DNA from 4 places in the Paenibacillus sp. 10L310 genome. Region 1 is predicted to be linked to each of the others. Evidence: riboswitches for the same ligand, from Rfam matches in the RefSeq annotation. Region 1 holds a riboswitch; each other region holds the start of a gene.
The links. A riboswitch is a leader RNA that binds a small molecule or an ion and turns the genes downstream of it on or off. The one in region 1 is predicted to bind cyclic di-AMP.
Positions count from the first base shown of each region.

Region 1 (5,024 bases):
ATATGTCCCTACAAGTGTGACGATCAGACCTGTCTGATAATGCAAACCCAGATGCTCGACAAAAACGGAGCCTGCTCCGGCAAGCATGACACTGTTCACGCCAATGAGAATGAGAAGGGTCACCCAGGTGATCCATTTGCCCGCCTTATGGCCGAATAAATGTTTGTTCAGATCCTCATAAGAGCGGGACCCGGTATCGTGAGCGATCAGCATCATTTTGGTACCTAACCAGACAAAGAGCATGGTGGATAAGCCTATGGTGATGGTGGCCCATTTGCCATACTGGGTAAAAAACTGCAAAATTTCCTGCCCTGTAGCGAAGCCGGCTCCAACAACCGTTCCAATGTATGTAAATGCGATCTGCAGCACCCGAAATGCCTGTTTCATGTGTTTCCCCTCTCAGGCCCCTGTATAGTTTGGACATGCGGGTACCATGGTACAAGGTATGCTTGACCCACGAAAGTCATGACAATCGATAATGAGCTTTGGCTTGAAATGCGTCTCAAGGACAGCGTCAAGGCAATTTCGCTTGAACTTATAGATAGATATATGATACTTTTACCTCATAGGATAGGCTTGGGAGGTCAAATCATGGAATTATTGAAACAACGAATTTTACAAGAAGGTGTGGTTATCTCGGATCAAGTATTAAAGCTGGATGGTCTGTTGAACCACCAGATTGATCCTGCATTAACGATGGAGATGGGACGTGAGTTCGCTGCCCGTTTTCGTGAAAGTGGAGTAACTCGGGTAATCACGGTAGAATCCTCAGGGATTCCGGTTGCGTTTGCCGCAGCCTATGAACTGGGGGTGCCACTTGTATTCGCCCGTCGCAAAAAAACACTTCTGGCTGATCCTGATGCTTACTGTGAACGTGTACCGTCCTTTACCAAAGGAATTGTAACTGACATTATGGTATCCCGCGAGTTCATTCATGAGAATGACCGCATTTTGTTCATTGATGATATCATTGCCAATGGAGATGCCGCTCGTGGCGTCATCAAAATTATCGAGCGTTCTGGCGCGGAACTCGTCGGATTCGGCGTTGTGGTCGAGAAAAGTTTCCAGGCAGGGGCACGCACGATTCGTGAACAGGGTATTCCGGTGGAAGCCTTGGTACGCATTCGTTCCCTGAACGATGGAACAGTACAATTTGACGATAACGAAATGTGACATTTTAAAGGAATAGGGCCTATTTTTTGAACTATGCCTTTGCATGACCGCCGATTTCATTTATAATGGGGTTATGTTAGGGAGAGGAGGCAACACCATGGGGAACCAACCGGCAACAGAACAATTTTTTAATGATAAGCTGGCGGAATCGAAAGTTCATTTTGAACGTGCCCTGGATTGTAAACATACGGAATTCGATGACCTTTATCCCTATATGATTGAACATCCTCAATTTTTCTGGTACAAACGCTATGTTGCCTGGTCAGAATTACTGACGATTGTAGGCTTGTGCGAAGAGTTGTCCTTCTCTTGGAAAGAACAATTTACACCGCATCAAGTGGAGTACCTTGAAGAACGTGTGATGTCCGCCAAAGTGCTTGATTTTTGGTTCGAGAAGAACGACAGCAAAGAGCACGCGCAGCGGTAACTTTCAGTCGGGACATAATTTCGAATGACATGACAGTCCAATACAGTCACGTGAGACCTAAATGACTTTTCATTTAGGTCTCTTTTTGTAAATAAATTTGAAATATAGGAGCCATGAAGATGATTAGTGATACAGAATTGGACGCCCTGCGTCTGTCAGGTGAGAAAGTTAGAGTCGTACGGGACGAGCTGGAATCGAACGACGTGAAGGGGATTGTGGTTGCCTGGGATGGCGAGCAGGTACTTATCCGTCGTCAGAATCGACGTGTCGTTAAGCTGGACCGAGGTTACAGCTATCAGCTGTTCAGCGAGCCGCGCCAGAGTCCACTTAGTGAGTAACAGCTTATAATTATGGCAGGGCCATGAGCGTTAAATGTTTGGAATTACCATGATTTCTTGGCATAATTGGCTCACTCGGGAGAGAAGATAGGTACAGTGAGGAAGATCTGTAACTATAGCCGAGAGGGTGTGCTACAAGCCATGACATTGATGAATGATAAAGTTCATGCCTACAAGGATCAGATTGGAGCATTAAGCGATGTGCTGCCAGGTGTGGTGAAGTCGTATCATGAGTTTACCGGAGAATGTTTCCAACCTGGTGTGATTGATGCGAAGACAAAACAGCTAATTGCGCTTGGCATTGGATTATTCGCCAACAATGAGGTATGTACCTTCTACCATGTAGAAGAAGCCCGTGCTAAGGGCGCAACAGATCAGGAGATTATGGAGACCGTAGCCGTGGCTGGAGCTGTTGGTGGAGGACATGCCCTGTCTCAGGGTGCGATGCGAGTGCAGAAGGCGCTGCATTAGTAAGCAATGCAACATACATTTTTAAGTGCAAAAAAGGCATCCGGTTAATAACCGATGCCTTTTTGTATGTGAATCACATTTTACCTAACATTTTATCATACATAAACTGTCCAGTTACCCGACGTGCTGTTACATAACGATCATTGAAGTATGGATTCGATAACTTCGTGATGCTTACACCTTTACTGCTGGAGGCATGAGCGAATTGTCCGCCGCCGATATATACACCTGTATGTGAAATGCCTTTGCCTGTTGTATTAAAGAACACCAGATCACCTGTCCGAACATTGCTCTTGGATACGGGAGTACCTGCTTTGGCTTGCTGCTGCGAAGTACGTGGTAATTCAATGCTGTATTTGTTGAAAAGATATCTCATAAAACCAGAACAGTCGAAGCCGGCTACAGTTGTGCCACCCCATTTGTAAGGAATACCTGTCATGTTGTTCACTACGGAGTTGATACTGCTTGCCTCTGTGCTTGTTGCCCCGGATGTAAATAATACAGCTGCTCCAAAAATGGAGATAATCAGTTTTTTCAAAATCAATGTTCTCCCTTCGATGCCTACGGAGTTAGCTAAGGGTTCGGTAGAAGGTTCCCTATATTTCCTATGTATAAGAATAATTCACCCAAATTGGTTCCCCCGTTTTCAAACATGAAACTCGGCAATGAATAATTAAGTTTTTGTAACTATTTGAAACTATATTGCATAAATGCGTAATTGTCAAACCCATTTAAAACCCTTCGTAATACCTCAATGTTAGCGGAATTAAGGTTTTTATATGAAAGAAGGGATCAAGTTTGGGTATCATTCATGACAAAAACGTCATTATTGGTTCGTTTAAGACGAATTTGGATAAATAAATAGGTTTGTCATGAGTTAAAAGAACTATCCCGTTATGTAGAATTAGAGAGATTATATTCATTAAGTTGCATATATTGACAAAAATCGATTTTTTGCATATTATCTGATTATCCAATCCACATATTGGATTAAAATTGATTTTATTATGCGATAAATACAAATAAAGGAGGTTTAGAGACGCGTATCATAGGTAAAGTAGAAGTGGAAGATTTATAAAAACGAACATAGGAGAGTGTTACATTTGAAAGCGAAGAAAATAATTACTTTTGTCCTGGCATGTACGATGGTGTTCTCAGTAGTTGGAATGGCAGTTCTCCCTGTAGGGACGGTATCTGCTGCAGATGCGTCGGGTACTACAGCGAGTATTTCTGATATTTTGAAGAACCAGCTGCCGGATGGAGGTTGGAGAAAAGATTATAAACAGACAAGTGGAGAGTGGGCAAAGTCCACGATAGACAACAAGGCTACATACTCAGAAATTAGAAGATTGGCGAAGGAATTTAAAAAGACAAATGATCCGCGTTACTCCACAGCTGCAATCAAAGGAATTAACTTTTTGATCAACATGCAGTATTCAAACGGCGGATGGCCACAAGTTTACCAAAGCTCCGGATACCACAAGCACATCACTTACAATGATGATGCCATGATTAATGTAATGATCATGCTGGATGAAGTAGCAGCACGCAAAGGTGATTTCTCATTTATCGACAGCACACTTGCTAACCGCAGTAAAAATTCAGTTGCCAAAGGTGTGGAGGCGATTCTGAATACACAGGTCGTTTCAGGTGGTAAGCTGACAGCATGGGGACAACAACATGATTCCAGCTCTCTTAAACCAGCGAGCGCAAGAATCTACGAAGTGCCATCGCTGACAGCTGGAGAGAGTGTAACGATTGTTAAATTTCTGAAAACCAGACCTGCTAACGCTAAAATTACCGCATCCATTAAAGGAGCGGAGGCTTGGTTTAACAAAGTGAAAATTACGGGTTACAAGTATGAAAGAGCTAATGGAGATAGTAAAATTATCGCTGATTCCAAAGCTGCACCAATTTGGGCACGCTTCTATGAGATCGGAACGGATAAACCAATCTTTATTGGTCGTGACGGGGTAGTTAAATACAAATTAAGTGATATTGATAAAGAAAGAAGAGGCGGTTATGCATGGTATGGCAACTGGCCTTCCAAGCTGTAATTTGTAGTATGCTTCCGTTTTAATGAACCAAACTATTAACAGCAGTTAAAGGTAAAGCCCGAATCGACATGGACGTCTGATTCGGGCTTTATTGTTATTACTTTCAGTGTTGACATGATAGATTACGCATGATATATTATTTCTTGTCGCCGATATTGATGACGGAGATACAATATGCGGTCGTGGCGGAATTGGCAGACGCGCACGGTTCAGGTCCGTGTGGGCTAACCCCCGTGGAGGTTCGAGTCCTCTCGACCGCATCTAATAAAAAGACTCCTTAAGCTAACGCTTAAGGAGTCTTTTTTTGCATTTTTTGATATAACACTAACTTTAGTGATGAGTATTCAAGAGGTTAGTGCTTAGCTGCACGTACAGCAAATGTCTTCCATCAGCCATACGGAACGTTTATTGTGCTGCGGTAACATTAACGCTGTCAATATTCGGTCCTTCCGATCCGGTGGTAACTACTTTCAATGTATTGGTCCCCGTGTTCATGGGAACCTGTATTGTTTTTTCAACCCAAGTGGACCAGCTTCCCGTAGCCGGAAAGGGCTCGTT
Region 1 covers NZ_JBFTKC010000001.1:823,269-828,292, forward strand. Annotated here, with positions in the region: gene AC1DE7_RS04045 (YkvI family membrane protein) at 1-387, opposite strand, end outside; gene AC1DE7_RS04050 (xanthine phosphoribosyltransferase) at 592-1,173, shown strand; gene AC1DE7_RS04055 (hypothetical protein) at 1,271-1,600, shown strand; gene AC1DE7_RS04060 (hypothetical protein) at 1,720-1,938, shown strand; gene AC1DE7_RS04065 (carboxymuconolactone decarboxylase family protein) at 2,080-2,409, shown strand; gene AC1DE7_RS04070 (C40 family peptidase) at 2,483-2,947, opposite strand; cyclic di-AMP (ydaO/yuaA leader) riboswitch at 2,953-3,084, opposite strand; gene pelA (pectate lyase) at 3,504-4,466, shown strand; tRNA gene AC1DE7_RS04080 (tRNA-Leu) at 4,643-4,726, shown strand; gene xynC (glucuronoarabinoxylan endo-1,4-beta-xylanase XynC) at 4,872-5,024, opposite strand, start outside.

Region 2 (5,024 bases), 730 kb from region 1:
TGCCAGTCCATCCGCAGCCGAGGCGCTGACGGTCTTCCATTCATTCTCCAGATCTGTGGCCAGGCGGACCATCAGATCCTTGGTTGTATCGTTGTTCAGGGGAATGACTTTGGAGGCTTCGGTTATGCAGGCATTCATGGCTGAATGCAGGTAACCAAGGACCGCCTCCTCGACCGGGATGTCGAGGTGGTGGTTAATCCAGGCGTGAACAGTGGAGAGGCAGCCAACCGAATCATATTTGGCAAAGATCTGTTCGAGCTGGCTGAATTCAATCCAGGGGTGCAGAGCGCGTGCGAGTCTGATCAATCGTTTACCCATGGCGGCAGCTTGTTCTCTGAGATCTCCAGGGGTTCGCTGAACATGGACAAGCTTGTCGATCAGAGCTATCCGCCATGTATCCTTGTGATCTGCTGCGGTATAGATGCCTTTGATGGCCATACCTTCAAGACGAACGATGCTCGGATGCAACTGACAACGCATGAATGATTCGAGATCTTCAGCATTACGAATGGTACCCTCCCTGATATGGATATCCATGCCGAAGGAATGGGTGAACCCTCCAACCTGAATAGAGGAATCAAGCAGTTTGACATAATCGAGCAGCTTATTCCCACGGTTCACAATCATTCGCCTCCTGTGTTCGTTAAATGTCACTTAAAGTGACATTTATATTCCTTTTTGTTTGCTTTATGTTTAAAAATCCGAATTATATGATAGTTATCATCCCATAAATGTCCGCTTTTTGTCAATAGTATCCGTGAAATTAATGGATTAAATCTGGAATTTAATATTTGTGTTATTTTATATAACTTATTGTGTTATTTATGTGGTGAAGTTCATGGAGGACTATATATAAGGAAGGACTATATATAAATGAATCAACAAGATCGGCTCTTACCGAAAAAGAGGGGATCAAATCTAATCATATGCAGTTCATGGGTAAAGATGACGAGATTATGCGATTTTTGATGAAAATGCCTAGCTGAAAAAGAAGTATTAAAAAATACTTTACTTTTAGTTCTGAATCCGGTATAATCAATTCTGTTGCCGATTATTTACGACATGCGGTCGTGGTGGAATGGCAGACACGCTATCTTGAGGGGGTAGTGGGCGTATGCCCGTGGAGGTTCGAGTCCTCTCGACCGCATCATATGAACGATTAAAAAGAAGCTTTCCATTAATGGGAAGCTTCTTTTTTTTGTCTTTTTCGAACAGTATGACATCTGGGTTGAAAAAAGGCCATCCATTACCGGAGGAATGTTGCTCTACCTTCCGGCTACGGGTGGCCTGTGTATTATTTTTGAAGTAAGTTCTTGATATCTTCTTCAATCTTGTCCGGTGTTGTTTTGGGAGCATAACGTTTAATGACCTGTCCGTTCTGATCCACGAGGAATTTGGTGAAATTCCATTTGATTGCTTTGGAGCCGAGCAGGCCAGGAGCCTCTGTGCTAAGGTGTTGGAAAAGAGGGTGGGCGCTTGAACCGTTCACATCAATTTTCTCAAACATGGGGAAGCTCACGCCATAATTCATCTGACAGAACTCGGCAATATCGTCGGAAGATCCTTTTTCCTGTGCAAACTGGTTGCTTGGGAAACCAAGCACTTCAAATGGAGCATCTTGAAACTTGTCTTGCAATTCTTGCAGACCTTTGAATTGAGGGGTAAGGCCGCATGAGCTTGCCGTATTCACAATCAGGAGCACTTTGTCACGGTAGTCGGACATTTCAACTTCTTGACCGCGAAGGGTATTCACTTTGTAATCGTAGACTGTCATCTAAATCGCCTCCATTTATTTACTCTTATATCTTCTATTATATTGGTTGCAATTAAATATTGCAAAACTAATATGGTGTTAAAAGAATCAAAACAGGCAAGTTGTGCAGAATACGTGAATGAATTGCGAAGTGATTTACGCCAGAGTGAGAATTAGATAGCCTTGAAGAGATAGATAGAGTATAACTTTGTTGTAAGCGTTATTATGGATAGGAATTGGCAAAAATCTGCCGATTTGGTGATCTGGGCGGACTTTACACCGACATGGCACGGGTGTATGATTCATAACGTAATTTCAATTTAAACTAAAATGTACTTGAAAAACGAAACAAACGATAATATCGCTCGATCTTATCCTTAAGATATACGAACGATGTTTTAATCGCTGAGTTTCCATTCATTAATGAATGGGAAACGGGGGAACCAACGGAATGCGCTGTCCAGGACAGTGGGCATTCATGGGGTGAATTTTCCGGTGACAGCCGGAAATAGGGCGACTCTCGCGCCCGAATCCGTCAGCTAACCTCGTAAGCGTTAAAGGGAGAGGCAACAAGCCGTACGCTGGTTCATGGTGTTTTCGCCATGGGTTATTTAAGAAGCGTTCGGGAGGCCTTGGTCCCCCACGCTTCTTTTTTGTTGTCTTTTCACGCCAAGGGAGGAACGAATGATGGATACTGAGATGATCTTAGTGACTGCTCCAAATGAAGCAGGACGTAAATTTATCAAATTGCTGATGTACAAAAAAATGCCGTTTGCCGTTCTAACCAACAGTGCAGGGGAAGAGCGAAGACTCCGTAGAATCGGAGTAGAACATGTCATTCGCATGAATACGGCTGCAGCTCAAAAATGGTTTTTGCCGCAGGGCAGCGTAGGCAACGTGTTTATTTTCGAGAACAGCCTGAATCTGACCTGTCGTTATTTACAGATCTGCCGTTCATGGACATCGAAATCCCTGTGCGTCATTACGGAGCAGAGTCATCCTAAGGGCATCTATCGGGGCATGGGCGCAGACCGAATTGTATATTCGCTCAATGGGGAAGTTGGCTTTCTCCTCAATGGTTAATGCCATAGCTTGTGATTGCTCAGGTGTAAGGTGCCTGTTATAATTGAATGTATTAGAATCAATTTCAGAATTTACTCAAGGTATTATGAAATTGATTCATCGATAAACGGAAGTTTGAGGAGACTCATGCAGGATGGTGAGTCTTCTTTTTTATGCTTACAAGGAGGAATTGGCGTGCCGGATGTAGGTGGATTGAAATGGTTGTTTTTTGATGTTGGAGATACGCTGGTGGATGAATGGGAGCCGGTTGATGATATTATCGGACAGTTTGTCCGTGAAGCTTGTGCTTTGGGGTATCCGGTGAAGATTGAGGCGGTACGCGAACTGTTCGCGAACTGTTACCGAAAATATGAGCAATGGCCTATGAGAGTGGCAATTCGCACATTTGTTGAAGACGAGGGGCATCAGAAACAGATTCAGGACAAGCTGAAGTTTCAAAAAGATCTTGAACGTCCTTTTCCTTCAGCAGATTTTGTTCTTCAGCAGTTGTCACGGCATTATCGCATTGGCATTATTGCCAATCAGAGTCCTGGAACGGAAGAGAGACTGGAGAGTTACGGCTTGCGGAAGTATGTTGATGTTCTGGCATGTTCAGCTGAAGAAGGAGTGTCCAAGCCAGACCCTGAGTTATACGCTGTGGCCTTGAAGCAGGCCGGTTGTGAACCGGAGGAAGCCGTCATGATCGGAGATCGGATCGATAACGACATTATACCTGCTCGGAAGCTGGGCATGCGTACGATTCGAATTATGCAGGGTTACGGAAGATTCCAGCCAGAGCTATCGGATGACCAACGTGCGGATTGGACTGTTGATTCATTGGATCAACTCCTGCCGTTACTGATGCCAAATCAGGATTAGATTCAGATGGTTGTTTATTGGATTGCAACAATAAAGGCTGATCAACTTGGGTATAGCATACCGGAGTTGATCAGCCTTTTAGTATTTAGCCAATTAAAATGAGATTAGAACAACCGGATCGTCTGAATGATCAGATATACATTCAGCACAACGATAATCGCGGCAATGACCCATGAGATGATTTTGAGCCACAATTTGTTGGCGAATGCACCCATGCTTTTTTTATCACTTGTGAACATCACCAGGGGAATTACAGCAAAGGGCAATTGAAGCGACAGCACGACCTGGCTCAAAATGAGCAGTTCTTCTGTGCCATGTTCTCCTGCAATGGCTGTCACAATTACCGCCGGGATGATGGCGATCAGACGTGTGACCAGTCTGCGCAGCCAAGCCGGAATTCGAATGTTCAGGAAACCTTCCATAACGATCTGTCCAGCGAGTGTACCTGTAAGGGTAGAGTTCTGACCTGATGCTAACAGCGCCACACCGAACAGAATACTTGCAACCGTAGTACCTAATAGAGGTGTCAGCAGATGATAGGCATCAGCGATCTCAGCAACCTGCGTCATACCAGCACTGTGGAATACAGCAGCAGATACAATCAGGATGGCTGCATTGATGAACAGGGCCAGTGTCAGCGCAATCGTAGAATCCATGGTCGAGTACCGAATGGCTTCTTTTTTGCCCTGTGGTGTCTGTTCGATCTGACGGGTCTGCACAATGGAAGAATGCAGGTACAGATTATGCGGCATCACGGTTGCTCCGATAATACCAATGGCAATATAGAGCATGGCCGGGTTTTGCAGAATCTCAACATTTGGTACAAAACCATGGAGAACACCGCCCATATCCGGTTTTGCCAGAAACAGATCAATCCCGAAGCAGAGGGCGATGGTTGCCATCAGCACAATGACGAGAGTTTCCAAAGCGCGGAAGCCTTTGTTTTGCAGAACAAGAATCAGGAGTACATCAACTGCGGTGATGATAACGCCGTATAACATGGGGATGTTAAATAACAGTTTTAATGCGATGGCAGAACCAATGACTTCAGCCAGATCGGTAGCTGCAATGGCAAGCTCACACAGAATCCATAACATCATAACAACAGGCATGCTAAATCGTTCACGACAGGCTTGAGCCAGATCCCGTCCAGTGACGATACCGAGCTTGCCAGCCAGCGACTGAAGGACAACGGCCATCAGGTTCGATAACAGGATAACGGATAACAAGGTATACCCGAACTGCGAGCCGCCTGCGATATCTGTTGCCCAGTTCCCCGGGTCCATGTAACCTACGGCAACAAGGTATCCTGGGCCTACAAAGGCGAGGA
Region 2 covers NZ_JBFTKC010000001.1:94,464-99,487, forward strand. Annotated here, with positions in the region: gene AC1DE7_RS00450 (urease accessory protein UreF) at 1-621, opposite strand, end outside; tRNA gene AC1DE7_RS00455 (tRNA-Leu) at 1,065-1,147, shown strand; gene AC1DE7_RS00460 (glutathione peroxidase) at 1,295-1,774, opposite strand; cyclic di-AMP (ydaO/yuaA leader) riboswitch at 2,147-2,322, shown strand; gene AC1DE7_RS00465 (HAD family hydrolase) at 2,441-2,836, shown strand; gene AC1DE7_RS00470 (HAD family hydrolase) at 3,011-3,694, shown strand; gene AC1DE7_RS00475 (Nramp family divalent metal transporter) at 3,799-5,024, opposite strand, start outside.
Region 2: it holds a riboswitch for cyclic di-AMP, as region 1 does, so the genes downstream of both, AC1DE7_RS00465 (HAD family hydrolase) here and AC1DE7_RS04070 (C40 family peptidase) in region 1, are expected to answer to the same signal.

Region 3 (5,024 bases), on a different contig from region 1:
ACAGGGACAGCTTCCATCTGGCTTTCTCGGGGAGACAACCGGATTATCGTTATTCCTGGTGCGAATGGGCAAGTGGCGCCTGAAATGCTGGAAGAGGCGGATACGGTAAAAAGCCTGACTGCAGCCGCAGCGGTGCTACTACAGCTGGAGATCCCGCTGCCAGCGGTTACCCGCGCCGCCCAACTGGCGGCTGAAGGCAGCGCACTGGTGGTGCTCAACCCGGCTCCCGCGGTGCCGGGTCTGCCCCAGGAGCTCCTGCGGTGCGTCGACGTTGTCACGCCAAACCGCAGCGAGCTTGCCGTGCTTACCGGCCGGGATCATCTCCGGCCGGAAGACCTGGATGCGGCGGTCGCAGAGCTCGCCGCATCCCTCGGGGCCACTGTCGTCACGACGCTCGGCCCCGAGGGGGCTGTGTACGCGGCGGCGCCTGGTGGCCGCGTACAAGCAGGGCGTGCCGGCGCGTGCCGTGCGCCCGGCTACGCCGTAAGCGCCGTCGATACGACCGGCGCTGGCGATTGCTTCAACGGCGCGCTGGCGGTAGCTCTCGCGCGCGGTGAGACTTTGGACGCGGCCGTAGGCTTTGCCATGGGTGCGGCCGCGTTATCCGTGACAAAGCTCGGCGCCCAGTCCGGGATGCCGTACGCACGTGAAGTTGAGGCCTTTTTGGCTGAGCATGCCGCAGAGGCTTAATAATTGATATAACAAAGAGGCTCTTATTCTCCGAAAAGGGGATTAAGCGCCTCTTTGTTATGCGTGTGCAGAGATTATTTCTTCTCTGACAGCCACATGGCGATATTTGCAATCTCTTCGTCCTGCAGTTTGCCCTTGAAGGAAGGCATGCCACCTTTACCTTTGACAATCGTAGAATAGATCTTCTCCAGATCATCCTGGCTGCCGATGTTTGCCAGAGCAGGTCCTACGCCACCTTGAAGCTGATCCCCGTGACAGGAAATACAATTGGCTTTGACCAGTGCTTCAGCTTGTCCGGCATCCAATGTTACTTCCGGCATGGTTGGCTTGGCTTCTTCGGCCACTTCTTCTTTCCCTGGAAGCGTAAACATTAAAACAATAGCTAAAGCGCATGCTGCAAAAAATACTCCGCTCATGATCCATTTGTGCATCCCTTATGTCCCCTCCAGAATGAAAGATCATCTAACCTGAAACTATCCATATCATTATAACGGAACCTGTACTGACATCATAGCATTTTGTGGGAATTTTTTGAACTAATCACATAACAAGGGGCAAATTTGGTTGTTTTGCAATGGATTCTAACCGCGAGGCCCCTCATAAACCATACAGTGAAAGGGCTTCAAGCCGCTGGGGGTCTGTCGTTCGTATGTATCCTGGGTGGCAAATCCACTCTTCAGATAGACTTGAATGGCACGAGCATTCCAAGTGAGTACTTCCAGATCAATCTCATTCGTGGGATTTCGGCGAATAGCTTCTTGTACAATGGCATTGACAAAAGCTGTCCCTTGACCCTGACCACACAGCTCTGGATGCATGCCAAGGCCAATCCGGGTTACCCCTTGAAGTGGGAAGTATTGAGCAAACCCACATATACGATCGTCCTGATCCAGGACGATCGCATATTGCTCCTGCCGCAGCTGTGCATCTCCGAATTCCACTTCCAGAGCTTTCATCTGCTCCCAGGGGAGCCAGCTGTAGATATTGTAAGGCGGATCATACTGCCAACTGCAGATAAGCTCCGCATGTTCTTCTCGCATGGGTACAACGTGAAACGTCACAGGGGTTTCCTTCATACACCTGCATGCTCCTTTCCTTGAAACAGAACTCTTTGTCCACTCTACAAAAGAGATGTTCATTTAGCAAGTCTTCCTTCCCAAGAAAAAAAATGAAACAAAAGTTCCGGTAATTTCGTTTATATTATAACGGGATGGGTAAAAACATCATAAGGGCACGGACGAACGAACGCAAAATGAACCTGTTGATGTCGCAGGATATGCCCCGAGTATAACTTGCAACATGAATAAGGATTGAAGCACAAAAAAACCGCCGGATACATTCCTGCGGAGAATGTACCGGGCGGTTCTGTTATGCTTCTTGCTTCGTTCCAGTATGTTTAATGGTTACAGCATCATGTTGCTCAGCTTGTCCCTAGTCAAGGGCCAGTGATTCATATGCGTCCGTGCTCATAATCCGTTTTGCGCCAACATAACGATTGGCCCAATAGTTTTCACTCAATGCACTGATCGTAACGCCTTTGGAAGAAGAGGAGTGTGCGAACTTTCCATCCCCTACAAAGATTCCTACATGGGATACGCCTTTACCTGTTGTATTAAAGAACACCAGATCGCCAGCTCTCATTTCCATGCGGGATACGGAATCGCCCATGTCGAATTGGGAACTGGATTGGCGTGCCAAATCAATACCCAACTTTTCGAATACATACCGTGTAAATCCGGAGCAGTCAAAGCCGTTGAGCGTTGTTCCTCCACTTTGATATGTAGTTCCCATTGCTGAATCAATTACTTTGTCCATCTTAGAATCTGCGAATGCGCTACCTGCACCAAGCGATAATGCGAATGTGATGCTAAGTACAGCTGCGGTTAATTTCTTCTTGAACAAGAGATATTCCCCTTCCAACGCCTGCGAGGTTAGCTTAAGGATTCGGTTGAAGGTCCCCTATGATCCCTCTGTAGCAAGATCAATTCACCCATAACTGGTTCCCCCGCTTCCCAGGTGCCAGGAATTTGGCTATGCTAGTTATGCACCTGCGAAATCAAGAAATGATGATTTAATTTTAAGTAGTTACAAATATGAATGTAAATATTACAAAGTTGTTACTAAAAACTCACTGCGATTATTGTAACAGAGGAGTACGGCTTTGGCAACGTTTAGCAACAAATTTAGCAAAAAAAACCTCGACCTTTGACGGGGAAAGGTTGAGGGTTGCCTATTTATAAGTACATATTAGGCCATGAGTTTAACATTTGATGGTAACAATTTTTAAACTATCTGCTCTCACCTTTGGATATTTTGGACTGCCATAAACGGAAATGGCTGCATATTTTCCACAGACTTAATAGACACCTGGCAAGTGGATACGTCTGTTGTAGTATAAGCCCGGTAAGTCCCGTTAATAACCATGAGGCTGTAGTGAATGCCCCAAAGACGAGCAGGTGTACTCCGCCCAGCAGGAGTGCAATGCCGATTACGGCGATGAGATGACGCAGTGCAATCCAGAGGGCTTTGAGGGTGCCGTGAGCCCCGCCTTCTCCTTCTGGTGCCGAAACACCGAACTGCATGTAGAGTATGACATGGTGGATGATCCAACCATATACAATCCAGGCAGCAACATAAGGTATACCAGGCAAAAGTAATTGAAGGGAATGAAATCCGTCCATGAGAATTGAGTAAAGCTTCGGTATGAGCCAGTAGGCGGGCAGAAGTATCAATAATGTACGTATGGTGTGGAGCAGTAGCATCGGTTTCCACAGATTTTTGATTCCGCGGACAAAGGGGATGCGCTCTTCTGTAGAATTAAAGTGCTGAAGTGAGTAGAGCAGTCCTGCCTGAATGAGGGGGCTGATCAACATGCGAACCAGCAGCATGCCCCCGAGAATCCATAGATAACGATGAACCTCCGGATGGGTAGACAGGTTAAGTTGACTTTCCATTTTGAACAAAAGTGTACTCAGCTCACCGGCATCAGCATCTGGATAGCGAAGGAGCAGTGGGATGACGGCCGATTGTACCATTCGATAGAAGAAATATCCCCAAATGAGTTGATAGAGAAATAAGAGTGCGGCAATGAACATATGCTGACGGACGAGAAACCAGCCTTCACGTATTTTCGCTTTCACCGTTTCCACCTCACCATGACAGACCTCCGAATATGGCTTCTATTAGTTTGGTTACACTCATGCTCCAGCGGGACTTCGTCTGCTCATCCAGTCCGGATTTCAGGAAATTGTTCATATGGCGGTTCTCCAGCACGATCGAGTACAGGGGATCGGTCATGGCCCAGGATACGGGGGATGTGTGAGTTAATTTATACGTGATGCGATCTTCTTTGCCATTCCATTGCTTGGTGAGGATATGCCCGTCTTCAAAAGCAATGCGAACAGGAACGGCGCTGTAATCACTACCTTTTTTTGCGATCGTCACGGATGACTCGTACAATGTTTGACCGTCTTTCTGTACGGGCGTAACACGAATCTTCTCTACAGCAAAGTCAGCCATCCCGTTACTATAGACGTATTGATCAAAATAATCAGACCAGGAAGTGCGGGTCACTTGTTCCACAATTTTCTGAAAATCAGCCGAAGTGGGATGTTTGAAGCGGTACTTCTTCACATAGGTAGAGAGGATGCGTTCCATCTTTTTGGCACCGACTTGATGTTCGATACCAAGCAATACAAGTTTGCCACGTGTATAGACATTGGCTGCATACTCATTCTGTGAATCAAACTTCCAGGATTCTTGTGTTAAGGATGAAGGAGACGTAATCAGTCCCGATTGTACTGGCAGATTCGGAATCAATCCGTATTCCTGCTCCATCAGTTTGTCTTCTGCATAAGAGGTGAATCCCTCATCCAGCCAGGCTTCCTCGAATTCGTTGCTGGCAACCATGCCGTAGAAGTACTGGTGTCCGATCTCATGGACTACGGTACGTTCCAGGTCATAACCCGGAGTAGTATCATCGGCTCCAAAGGCCGTAACTAGCGTAGGGTATTCCATACCTCCAGCGCCGTTCCCCGCTTTGGGTGGAACTACGATGGATAAGGTAGCGTAAGGATATGGGCCAAACCATTTGCTATAATTGGCTAGAGCGGCCTTCGCGGCGTAGAAGTAACGTTCTTTCAGATCCTGATGAGCAGGGTCCAGATATAACTTGATTCGTACACCAGGCACATTGGGTGCAGAGAAGGGTTCCTCGGCGTAGACAAAATCCGGTGAAGCTGCCCATGCGAAGTCATGCACATCATCGGCGTAAAATTGATAGACCTTTTCTCCATTCTTCACCACGGCTTGCTGCGTCGGAAATCCAGTAGCAG
Region 3 covers NZ_JBFTKC010000031.1:16,626-21,649, forward strand. Annotated here, with positions in the region: gene rbsK (ribokinase) at 1-690, shown strand, start outside; gene AC1DE7_RS30525 (c-type cytochrome) at 765-1,121, opposite strand; gene AC1DE7_RS30530 (GNAT family N-acetyltransferase) at 1,272-1,766, opposite strand; gene AC1DE7_RS30535 (C40 family peptidase) at 2,122-2,592, opposite strand; cyclic di-AMP (ydaO/yuaA leader) riboswitch at 2,596-2,733, opposite strand; gene AC1DE7_RS30540 (hypothetical protein) at 2,979-3,830, opposite strand; gene AC1DE7_RS30545 (M1 family metallopeptidase) at 3,841-5,024, opposite strand, start outside.
Region 3: it holds a riboswitch for cyclic di-AMP, as region 1 does, so the genes downstream of both, AC1DE7_RS30535 (C40 family peptidase) here and AC1DE7_RS04070 (C40 family peptidase) in region 1, are expected to answer to the same signal.

Region 4 (5,024 bases), on a different contig from region 1:
CTTTCAGCTTAATGACAGCTGATTCCACATTAGGTTGCGGAATGAAGACCGTAGGAGGCACAATACACACAAGTTCCGGCATACTGTAGTACTGAACTGCGATGCTTAGACTACCGTAGTCTTTTGATCCTGGTGCAGCAGCCATGCGTTCAGCCACTTCTTTTTGGATCATGACAACAATGCTGTCTACCGGCAGCTTCTCTTCCAGCAGTTTCATCATGATTGGAGTCGTTACATAATAAGGCAGGTTAGCCACGACACTGACTTTGTCCACGGATGCAAAATCCGTATTAAACAACTCAGCCAGATCAAGCTTCAACACATCCCCATGATGAACACGTACATTCGAATAAGGCTGCATCACTTCTCCCAGGATTGGGATCAAGCGCTGATCAATCTCTACGGCTGTGACAGGACCGGCTACCCGAGCCAGTCGCTCCGTAAGGGCTCCAATACCCGGCCCGATCTCTAACGCACCCTTGGACTCGTCCAAATCGGCTGCATTAACAATTTTGTTCAGTATATTTTGATCGATCAGAAAGTTCTGACCCAGACTTTTCTTAAATGAGAATCCGTGTCTTTGAATAATCTCTTTCGTACGCTTGGGCGTTGCAATTTCAATCGTCTCTTCCATGTTCTTCATATGCTCACAATCCTTCACGTTCAATTTGCGCTAATGCTGTAGAGAACTCTTCCCGTGTAATCTGAAATACACTGAGACGTTTGTGGAACTGCTTACCGTTACAATAACCGATGCCCAGCAGATTACCCATCTCCATGCGACGTGCAGCAGCCTGCGGATGCACGATAAGTCCTGCCGCGATCAGGTCCTCCCAATCAATCAGGCTCGGAGCACCTTCGTATGAAGTATGTACGCGCGCCAGAGCATGACGGATCGCCTCTGGTGAGGCATTCTCCACCCCAATGTCCCCTTTGCGCGTTGCATCGGCTTCCGGAATGAAGGCATGCTTGCAGCCTGGCACCTTGTTCGCAATAATTTTTCGAATGCGTTCGCCAGCATGATCCGGATCTGTCAGTACAATGACTCCCCGTCTCTCCTGAGCAAGCGCAATCCGCTTCAGAATGCGTTGGTTGATTGCTGATCCACCTGTTTCTATGGTATCGGCTTCCACGGCCCGACGGATAGCTACCGTATCGTCACGGCCTTCCACCACAATGACTTCTTTTATCATGTTCCATTTCTTCCTTTCTAACGCAAAAAGAAGAGGAATATCCTCTTCTCTGCCAAACGGCGGGGGAGACTGAATTCAGACTCCTCCGCCGCATATTCCGCATGAATCATTCATGCAACTATTTTATAGCATTCCCATTTCAAAGTAAAACGATTTTAGTTCGCTTCCGGCTTCACCGGACCGATCACGTAGACCGTCTTGCCTTTCTTACGTCCAAAATTCAGGGCATGCTTCACACTGTCATAATACACATCAATTTTGTTGCCTTTAATGGCACCGCCTGTATCTTCCGCACGACGGAATCCCAGACCTTCGATATATACCCACCAGCCAATTGGAATGACTTTGGGATCAACCGCAATGGTGCGTCCTTCCGTTACACGAGTCCCGGAAGCTGTTTTAGTTCCAATGCCAGGCTCTTCGGAAGAGTAGGCAGTCATGGATACATTTTTAAGTACTTTGGAGTATTTAAAAGAAGTCCCGGATACGGTAATCACTTTGCTGCCCGAGGCAGATGTTTTCTTCGAGTTCGTTGTTGTAGCCTTTTTGGTTGTTGAAGTTTGAGCCGATACGGTCTGAATCTCAGGTTCTTTCACGACCGGTTTTGCTTTGGTGCCGACAGCGATCACTTTATCTACACGATTATTAGCGACAGATTTGCCGACCATTTTTTTGGAGACCAATTCTCCATCCTGAAATACCTTTTCGATATGCTGTACAATTGTGCCTTCTTTGCCATTCACAACGACACGGTTATCACCTTTGTACAAGCTAGGGTCAGCCGTTTTAATGACTTTGTAAGCGATCGGTTGCTCTACATCCACTGTACGCTTTGTTACGCGCACTACACGGATCTTCATCTCCGCTTTGATAGCAGTTCCAAGCGCCGGATACACTTTATCATTACTTTCAACTTGAATACCTGATTTTTGAATTGCATCTTCTACCGATGAATCGGTTGTATACAGAGTCTTGGTGTCTCCGTCTGCCGTAATGTTAACTGGAACGGCCCGCTCAATAACGATTCGGTCTCCATCTGTAATCGCCCCATTCATGGACATGGATACCTTATCGTGAGGGCTGACTGTGATCGACTGCTCCTCCAGCATTTCCTGAAGCATTCCTGTACGAGTCTCTACCACCTGAGCTTTGCCATCAATAACCAGCGAAATTTGTTTCCCGGCCTGACCGTAAACGACTAACAAGATCATGATTGTAAGCGCAATTGAGAAAATCGCGATCAATGCCATTTGACGCATGTTCTCATGCTTCCACCGCAACGCGAAAGACTTACTGGATGATCGTGACTCATGGGTCTCTTCTGGTTGGAATGTGCCCACTTCTCCGTCCTCCTTCATAGCCTCGCCGTCTAAAGTAATGCATGATGTCTTTGACGTGACTATACCAAATTTTCTACAGAACACAGATTGGACCAACATAATCCGGTTCTGCACCATGAATCAATCTTCGCAACATGATGTCATCCTCCTGAATACCTACCGTATGATGACAATATTTCTTTTATTCAAAAACAAAAAAGCCAAAGAAAGAGTGTAAGAGGAACTCTTTCGTGGCTTCCGAATGATTTTGAATATCGGAAATTCATGCACGAGGTTGCCTCTCTTTTTCCGCTTGCGAGGTTAGCTGTCGGGTTCGGGCGAAAGAGAGCCGCCCTATCTTGGGTCACCCGCTCATGGCGGACGCCCTTGAATTCACCCCGAGACCCAAAGAAGAAATCAAATACGGCTTCGCAGTTCCCTTCGCTGCTTTTGGGTCAGCGAACGTTGCGCATCGGCCAAATACACCGATGTTTAAGCCCTATTGGTTCCCCCGCTCTCCGTTAACGGAGACTCAGCGAGACTGATTCATGAAAGTAATGTTGTTTCATCGGAAAGTGTCCCTTTGTTCATCCCCCGAACATCTGTCCAATTTTCCGCACAACAATTCACTGAAAAGATGATATCCTGTTTTGATGCATGTTGTAAAGCGTTGATCAAGTACGTTTTTCTGAATATTTGGTTAAAATATTGTAATATTCTTGATTTATTTGGATCAAAGGGCAAATTACCTCCGCTTACCTGCCTTTTTCACCTCATTTGCTCGTTTTTTTAACGAATCCCAAATCGTTCCATGGCATTTTTGGTTGTTATTGCAGCAATTTCCTCCACCGAAATGCCTTTAATTTCCGCAGCTGCCTCTGCAACCAGACGTACATGCGCTGTCTCATTTCGCTTCCCACGATAAGGGTGCGGTGTCAAATATGGAGCATCTGTTTCAATGAAAAACCGGTCCATAGGAACCTTCTCCAGCACCTCTTTGGGTTGCTTTGCATTTTTGAATGTGATCGGTCCTCCGAAGGAGAGATGGAAGCCCATATCGAGGCAACTTTTTGCTGTTTCCCAGCTGCCCGAGAACGAGTGCATCACACCACCAACTTCACCCGCCTTCTCTTCACGCAAAATTCTTATGATATCCTCATGCGCATCCCGATTATGGATGACAATTGGCATGTTCACTTCACGCGCCAAAGCAATTTGTTGTCGTAATACGCGATGCTGTATTTCTTTTGGTGAAGTATCCCAGTGATAATCCAATCCAATCTCACCGATCGCAACCACTTTTTCATGCTTGCATAAAGATGCAATCCACTCCAAATCGCCCTCCTGCATTGTGATCGCATCTACGGGATGCCAACCTACAGCTGCATATATAAAGTCATATGTTTCAGCGAGTTTCATTGTGGTTGGAATTGTCTCCCGGTTAAAACCAATGTTGATCATGCGACCAACTCCTGCATCTACAGCACGCTGAATCATGTCCTCGCGGTCCTCGTCGAATTGTGGTGCATCCAGATGTGTATGTGTGTCGAACAGCATCATGTCTGTATCTCCCTTCATGTCGAAATAACGACTATCTTCTTTTTCAAAATCCAATTTGTAAAATTCAATAATTTAATGACTCATACATAAAACATTTTGGGTAATCTGTGTATTACATCATTACGTTTGTTTCTTCACAACTACAATATATAGAAGATATACGGATATTCTGATCTATATATTGCTAATTGTGCTCATTCTGCCTGCTTGCATTTACAAAATTATGTCGATCTACATATACTCCCCATTAAAGCAGATTACTGTATCATGGAAAATAGCTCTTTTAGAAAGTGTTTTGATATCGAAATTCTTCATCGGATTATACCCACACGATTACAAGAAATAGGGGCGTATATGTGACGGTAATTCGTGAATAATCGCATCCACCTTGTTTTGCGGGTAATACAAATGATGTTTCCCTCGGTGAAGCCCACTGATGGAACGGACAATGTCAGATACTTCTGACAACTCACGTAAATTGTCCTGTCGATCCAGAAGAAGAATCTGCTTATCTGTGGATTCATCCGGACGAAACACATCATACGGATTATCCGAAGGAAAATCAATTTCAAGATCATATTCGGGATCGAGGCCAGCCTGTACAAAAGCTTCCCGAATCTCTTCCATCATTGTCAAGTCGACCTGTTCAAGCTCTACATACTTATATAACTTGCGATCCATAAAACGTTCGCATAACTCACTCAGAACAGTATCGTCCTCCTTGCGCCACTGCGTAAATGCCGTCTGAATTAATGCTTCATCCAACTGCAAATATTCATCCACGGATAATTCTCCTTCAAATAATTGAGGGAGTGGATCAATCATGAAGCGGAATTGAAAACCATGTTGTAGGAGTGTTTTCGCTCGCTTGAATATTTGCCGCAATATAATTTCAGAACTACGAGTTACCGGATGGAAGTAAATCTGCCAATACATCTGATACCGAGACATT
Region 4 covers NZ_JBFTKC010000022.1:49,903-54,926, forward strand. Annotated here, with positions in the region: gene rsmA (16S rRNA (adenine(1518)-N(6)/adenine(1519)-N(6))-dimethyltransferase RsmA) at 1-643, opposite strand, end outside; gene rnmV (ribonuclease M5) at 648-1,193, opposite strand; gene AC1DE7_RS27940 (3D domain-containing protein) at 1,349-2,533, opposite strand; cyclic di-AMP (ydaO/yuaA leader) riboswitch at 2,807-3,060, opposite strand; gene AC1DE7_RS27945 (TatD family hydrolase) at 3,302-4,072, opposite strand; gene AC1DE7_RS27950 (HD domain-containing protein) at 4,406-5,024, opposite strand, start outside.
Region 4: it holds a riboswitch for cyclic di-AMP, as region 1 does, so the genes downstream of both, AC1DE7_RS27940 (3D domain-containing protein) here and AC1DE7_RS04070 (C40 family peptidase) in region 1, are expected to answer to the same signal.